One region of the Acerihabitans sp. TG2 genome, then DNA from elsewhere that is predicted to be linked to it. Evidence: predicted binding sites of a transcription regulator. Region 1 holds the regulator's gene; each other region holds the start of a gene.
The links. The regulator PhoB, encoded in region 1, activates phosphate uptake and scavenging genes when phosphate is short. The targets are predictions, from matches to a motif close to CTGTCATAAAACTGNCNNAT.
Positions count from the first base shown of each region.

Region 1 (2,275 bases):
AAGTGGCCGGTGGCGATGATTGGTAGCGACCCCGGCAGTTGCGCGCGCAGGTTAAGTGCCTGTTGGTATAGCGTCTGGTAATGTCCGGCAATGGCATCGACCAACGCCCGTTGTTTATCCGGCGCGGATTGTCCGGCGTGGCTTAACAGCATGTCGCGCGGTCTTAAAAATGGGATGGCACACAGAATGGCACCTGGCTTTCCGTTACGCTGGTTAAGCACCATCACTGGGTTATCGACACCGTTAGTCACCCCGACGCCTGCAATAACTCTCGTGTGCATACAAGCCAGCAGGGAACGGGATTCGTTTAAGGTTGCTACCGCGTCGTGGTTGCCGGCCATGACAATCAGCTCGCAGCCGGTGGGCTGTAGTGCTTGTAACGCCACCACAAAATGGTTAAACAGTTCGCGGGCATAACTGGGTGGGGTCCCAGTGTCATAAATATCACCGGCCACGATCACCGCGTCGACCTGGTGCCGCTCTACCTGCGCCACCAACCAGTCTAGAAATGCTTGATGTTCCCTGGCCCGACTTTTAGTGTAAAACGACTGACCCAAATGCCAGTCGGAAGTATGAATGATCCGCATGGAACTCCAGCGTGAGTGCTTACGTCAGGGTGAGAGTATAAAGCGTTCCCCTGGACGATGCCGTGGTAAAGGTTATCTTCGGCAAGTTATACCAAAAAAAAGGACCTGCAACTATGCTTGCAGCAGGAAGCGCTGATTTTAATAAATCTGTCATAAAAGTGACGCATAATGCCCGGGCATGTTAACCGCAGAGATTCATGGCAGGAAAATAATGGCAAAACGCATATTGGTCGTGGAAGATGAAGCACCGATTCGTGAAATGGTGTGCTTTGTATTAGAGCAAAATGGTTTCCACCCGATTGAGGCCGAGGATTATGGCGTAGCGGTCGGCTTAATGGCTGAGCCTTTTCCAGATCTGGTATTACTCGACTGGATGTTGCCGGGCGGTTCGGGAATTCAATTTATCAAACATATGAAGCGAGAGATACTCACCCGCGATATTCCGGTTATGATGTTGACCGCCAGGGGGGAGGAGGAAGATCGTGTCCGAGGACTGGAGGTGGGCGCGGACGATTATATCACCAAGCCGTTTTCCCCAAAAGAGTTGCTGGCACGAATTAAAGCAGTGATGCGCCGGATTTCACCGATGGCAGTGGAAGACAAAATCGAGGTACAGGGACTCAGCCTGGATCCTTCGTCGCACCGGGTAACCTCTAATGATCTGGCGTTGGATATGGGACCAACCGAATTTAAGTTATTGCATTTCTTTATGACCCATCCCGAACGGGTATATAGTCGTGAGCAGCTGCTCAACCATGTCTGGGGTACAAATGTCTATGTGGAAGACCGCACGGTGGATGTGCATATTCGCCGCTTGCGCAAAGCGCTGGAATCGGGTGGGCACGATAGAATGGTGCAAACGGTACGTGGTACTGGCTACCGTTTTTCGGCCCGCTATTAACGCGACATCAGAGGAGATCGCCTGGTGCTAGAACCTTTATCCTGGCGAAAATTGTTGGTGGAGTTGGGGGCTTTTTGCCTGCCGGCGTTGCTATTGTCGGTGTTTGTTGGCCACCTTGGCTGGCTGCTGGCAGCAGCGTTGCTGGTCGCACTGGTACGAAACTATTTTTACCAGCTGCGGCTGTCGCACTGGTTATGGCAGGATCTGCGCCGAACACCGCCAGTGGGTAAAGGCACGTGGGAACCGCTATTTTATGGTCTGCATCAGATGCAACTGCGTCATCGTCGTCGTCGGCGCGAGTTGGCGACCTTGTTCAAACGTTTTCGCAGCGGGGCCGAGACCCTGCCTGACGCCTTGGTAATGTTGACCATCGACGGTCATATCTTTTGGTGTAACGGTCTAGCACAGCAACTGCTGGGGTTTCGTTGGCCGGAAGATAACGGGCAACACATCTTGAATCTTCTGCGTTATCCTGAATTTAATGCGTATATGCACAGCCAGTCTTTTCAGCGTCCGCTCACGTTGCTGCTCAGTAATCAGCGTTATGTAGAATTTCGCGTCATGCCTTACACTGACGATCAGCTATTAATGGTGATTCGTGATGTCACGCAAATGCGCCAGCTTGAAGGTGCCCGGCGTAACTTTTTTGCCAATGCCAGCCATGAACTGCGCACACCATTAACCGTGTTGCAGGGGTATTTGGAAATGATGAATGATCTGGATATGGATCAAGCGATGCGGATCAAAGCTGTCCATACCATGCAAGATCAAACTCAGCGTATGGAAC
Region 1 covers NZ_JAYGJO010000008.1:69,024-71,298, forward strand. The annotation lists gene sbcD (exonuclease subunit SbcD) at 1-587, opposite strand, end outside; gene phoB (phosphate response regulator transcription factor PhoB) at 799-1,488, shown strand; gene phoR (phosphate regulon sensor histidine kinase PhoR) at 1,513-2,275, shown strand, end outside.

Region 2 (2,275 bases), on a different contig from region 1:
AACCCAAATGTAGTCTAGGAAAATCTTACTGGCACGCGTTATTGCCGCTGCACAGCACCCAACGCCTGCGCGCAGGCCCAGGCCGAACTCCAGGCCCATTGGAAGTTATAACCGCCCAGCCAACCGATCACATCCACCACTTCGCCAATAAAATAGAGTCCTGGCACGCGCTGGCATTCCATGGTCTTGGAGGATAATAGGCGGGTATCCACACCGCCCTGAGTCACTTCGGCAGTGCGGTAGCCCTCGGTGCCGTTCGGCTGAATCCGCCATTGCTGTAGGGCCATCACCCAATCGGTTTGCTGGCGTCGTGTCAGTTGCTTAAGGGTCGGCTCCGGAATTGATAACAGGGTAAACCACATTTCAACAAACCGGCGTGGTAAGAGTTTTGCCAGCGTATTTTTAAGGCTTTGATTGGGGTGATCGCACAGCTCCTGTGCCAGGAAAACGGCGAGATCGATATCCGGCAACAGGTTGATGGTTAAATGTTCGCCACTTTGCCAGAAGCTGGAAATTTGCAAGACAGCCGGCCCGGACAAGCCGCGATGGGTAAACAATATATTTTCCCGGAACATGGTGCCGTTTTCCGCGCTGACCAGTGCTGGCACGCCAATACCGGACAGCGCGCTGACCTGCTCAAGCAAGGGTTTATGTAACGTCACCGGCACCAGGGCCGCACGGGTGGGGATCACCGGGACACCAAATTGCCCGGCAATTTTATAACCAAAGGGCGTGGCGCCAAGACCCGGCATCGACAGCCCACCGGTGGCAATCACCAGGGCCGCCGTTTTAATCGTTCCCCCAGGCAGCGTCAACATAAACTCGTCGCCTTGCCGTACAACGGCGTCAACCTCACTGCGCACGCGCAGCGTGACCTGCCCCAGTTGACACTCCTTAAGCAGCATGTCCACGACCTGTTGCGCGGAGTCGTCACAAAACAGCTGGCCCAGGGTCTTTTCATGGTAGGCAATGCCATGGCGCTGCATCAATGCGATAAAATCCCATTGGGTATAGCGCGATAACGCGGATTTACAGAAATGCGGATTTTGCGAGAGAAAAGCCGCAGGCTCGACATGGAGATTGGTGAAATTGCAGCGGCCACCACCGGACATGAGAATTTTGCGCCCCGGTTTTTTACCATTATCCAGCAGCAAAACCCTCAGCCCTAGTTGCCCGGCCTGCGCGGCGCAAAACATGCCAGCGGCACCGGCGCCGATCACCACCACATCGTACTGTTCCAAGCTGCCTCTCTCTCTTTAACCGAAAATTTAGCCGAGCAAAAACAACGGGCCGGCCGGTAAACGTATGCCCGGTGGCAGCTGATTGTAATGGGCAAGGATGCGTTAAGCCAACGTAACCGAATGATAAAAACCGTAAAAATAGATATCCTTATGATTTAAAGCATAAAAAATGCTGGTCAAGGAGGTAGTTCCTATAAAAAAGTCATAAAAATGTCATATTTCCCTTTTCCCCCGGGCCTATTGTCGCAGATAATGCGCCCCGTTCATGTCCAATCAATGGCGTAACCCTATGCTACATCTATTTACCGGCCTGGAGTTCCATACCGGTCTTATGTTGGTGCTCGCATTAATATTTGTGTTGGTTTATGAGGCTATTAATGGCTTTCATGATACGGCCAATGCGGTAGCAACCGTAATTTATACCCGCGCCCTGCGTTCCCAACTGGCAGTAGGCATGTCGGGCATCTTCAATTTTCTTGGTGTGCTACTCGGCGGCCTAAGTGTGGCTTATGCCATTGTTCATCTGCTGCCGGTTAACTTACTGCTGAACGTCAATTCCACCCATGGACTGGCGATGATGTTTTCTATGCTGTTGGCGGCCATTATTTGGAACCTGGGTACCTGGTACTTTGGTTTACCTGCCTCCAGCTCTCACACCCTGATCGGCGCTATCATCGGTATCGGCCTGACCAATGCAATGGTGACCGACACATCCGTGTTGGATGCGCTCAATATACCGAAACTGATTGAAGTATTTCTTTCATTGATCATTTCTCCGGTGGTGGGCCTGGTCGTCGCGGGTGGCCTGGTGTTCCTGCTGCGGCGTTATTGGAGCGATACCCCCAAACGGCAACGCATCCATCTGACCCCGGCGGAACGGGAAAAAAAAGACGGTAAGCGCAAACCTCCGTTTTGGACGCGAACCGCGCTGATTTTATCCGCGGCCGGGGTAAGTTTTGCCCACGGCGCCAATGATGGACAAAAAGGTATCGGCCTGATTATGCTGGTGCTTATTGGCGTGGCACCGGCGGGAT
Region 2 covers NZ_JAYGJO010000004.1:57,063-59,337, forward strand. The annotation lists gene SJI19_RS04815 (NAD(P)/FAD-dependent oxidoreductase) at 39-1,241, opposite strand; gene pitA (inorganic phosphate transporter PitA) at 1,531-2,275, shown strand, end outside.
Region 2: a site for PhoB is predicted at 1,441-1,460, ahead of pitA (inorganic phosphate transporter PitA). Genes of this name have one in related genera too.

Region 3 (2,275 bases), on a different contig from region 1:
CACCAGCAGCGAACGTGGCGTCACAGGTAAAAAATCGTGGCGAAAATGGCCGCTGCACAGTCCCCACAACAGATAAAGCAGACCATTGGCCGCCAAGGCCCACATTACCGCCAAATGCCAGGCAATCGCCCCACCTAACCAGCCTCCGAGCGTCAGTGCAGGCGGGAAAGTGAAGCCAAACAGTGGCGACGCATTATAAATTCCCCACCCGCTCATCAACATCGCACCGATAATGGGCACGTTTAACCAGTGCATAATCCGCACCGGCGCGCGATGAATTCGGATGTTAGGCAACCCGGCGGACTTTCCCACAAGACCTCCATAAACTCGACCTTCGTGAACGACACCTACGTGAACAACCGCTATCTGAACAACATCTTCGTGAACCCTACCTGCATAAACTACGCCTTGGCATACCACGCCTCGGTGAACCGACCAAAGATCCCGTGGGTATCCTCGGCCGGGATGGCAATATCACCTCAAGCCGGATGGGCTTACATTGGCGGTATGGTACCGTTGACGCCGACAATCATCCGCCCCGCAACGACAGGCTTAGTGGTGCCGGCGTCCGGGAATATAATGACATGGGCACCCGTTTTAAGCAGCGATTTGTCTCCAGGTGACAACGTCACAATTGGCACATCATCCGGCACGACCACTTTTTTCTCACCATTTTGATACTTAACAGTCATCGTCCTGCCATTCGCATTCACCAACTGCCCCACCGTACCGTTGGTCATGGTGCCAACCTTGCCATCGGCACCTTGCCAGGGTCTGAATCCTTCACCCGAGCCACGCAGCGCCGGGTCAAACACATGAACCTCCAGCGCCTTTAGCGTGCCATCCGGCTGAGGCGCCGCCGCAGTACCAATAAAACTGTCGGGTTTGATATCGCTTATTTTACCCTGCGCCACAGCGACAAAGCCGGTTTTGCTGGTCACTGTCACCTCATGTTTCGCCCCTTTTCGATCGGTTACCTGTAGCTGATCGCCACTCATCTCGGTTAAGGTGCCACGCAAGATGCCCATTGGTTTGACCGGTGCCTCTGCCGCCATCACCGCAAAACTACCCAACGTTAGGGCTCCCAATAAGATACCTGTTAACATCTTTTGTCTGGTCATTTTCGCTCCTGTTATCAGTCTGGCCGAACGCCTTGGCGCCGGATACAACACCTATACAATGTCGCGCTACCCTTAATCGTGGTTAACATCATTAGCTTGGCAAACCTACCCGCTCCCCTAGATGACCATTTGATGACAATATTGTCATCAAATAACTGAAGACGAACTGCTACACTGGCCGCTTGGCTGACATGGGCTAATGATAAACGGCCTGGATTGCCAAGTGTGGAACGACGAGGACCCCGTGGATGCGTATATTGATAGTAGAAGATGATCACAGTACCGGAGAATATTTGCGCAAAGGACTGGGTGAAGCGGGCTATGGCGTGGATTTGGCTCGCAGCGGTACCGACGGGCTGTTTATGGCGCTGGAACATTCCTATGCTCTGATCGTACTGGATGTCATGCTGCCGGGGCTGGACGGCTGGCAGCTTATGGAAATTATTCGTAAAAAAAGCGATGTGCCCGTATTATTTCTAACCGCGCGCGACGGGGTGCAGGATCGGATCCATGGCCTCGAATTAGGCGCGGATGACTATCTGATAAAACCCTTTTCATTTACCGAGTTGGTATTGCGTATTCGCACCCTGCTCCGGCGCGGCGTCACCCGCGAAGAAAATGATTATTGGCTGGCAGATCTGCATATTGATGTATTACGACGCAAAGTGACCCGGCGAGATCTGGCTATTGTACTCACCAACAAAGAGTTTGCCCTGCTCGCGCTGTTTGTTCAGCGCCAAGGGGAGGTGTTATCCCGTACCCAGATCGCATCCCAAGTGTGGGATATGAATTTTGATAGTGATACCAACGTGGTTGATGTCGCGGTTAAACGCCTGCGCGCCAAGGTAGACCGTCCATTTGAGTTAAAATTGATCCATACGGTACGCGGTATCGGTTATGTCTGCGAGCCCCGGCAATGAAAGCGCCGCACATGCCATTGCTTTCACTGACACTCCGTTCAGCGCTGCTGTTCGCCGCCGTTGCGGCACTCGTGGTCAGCATCGTGGGGTTTTACCTGTACGGTGACATCGCCCATTCCATGCGGCGTGAGGCCGGCATACACACCTCCGGTCGGGTAGAGTATTTCCGCAATTTGCTCACTAATCAGTTTCCCTTATCCAGACTCAGTGAAAACCCACACTTATTTGAAAATA
Region 3 covers NZ_JAYGJO010000017.1:92,552-94,826, forward strand. The annotation lists gene SJI19_RS15555 (cytochrome b/b6 domain-containing protein) at 1-294, opposite strand, end outside; gene SJI19_RS15560 (hypothetical protein) at 495-1,121, opposite strand; gene SJI19_RS15565 (heavy metal response regulator transcription factor) at 1,370-2,041, shown strand; gene SJI19_RS15570 (heavy metal sensor histidine kinase) at 2,053-2,275, shown strand, end outside.
Region 3: a site for PhoB is predicted at 1,241-1,260, ahead of SJI19_RS15565 (heavy metal response regulator transcription factor). Genes of this name have one in related genera too.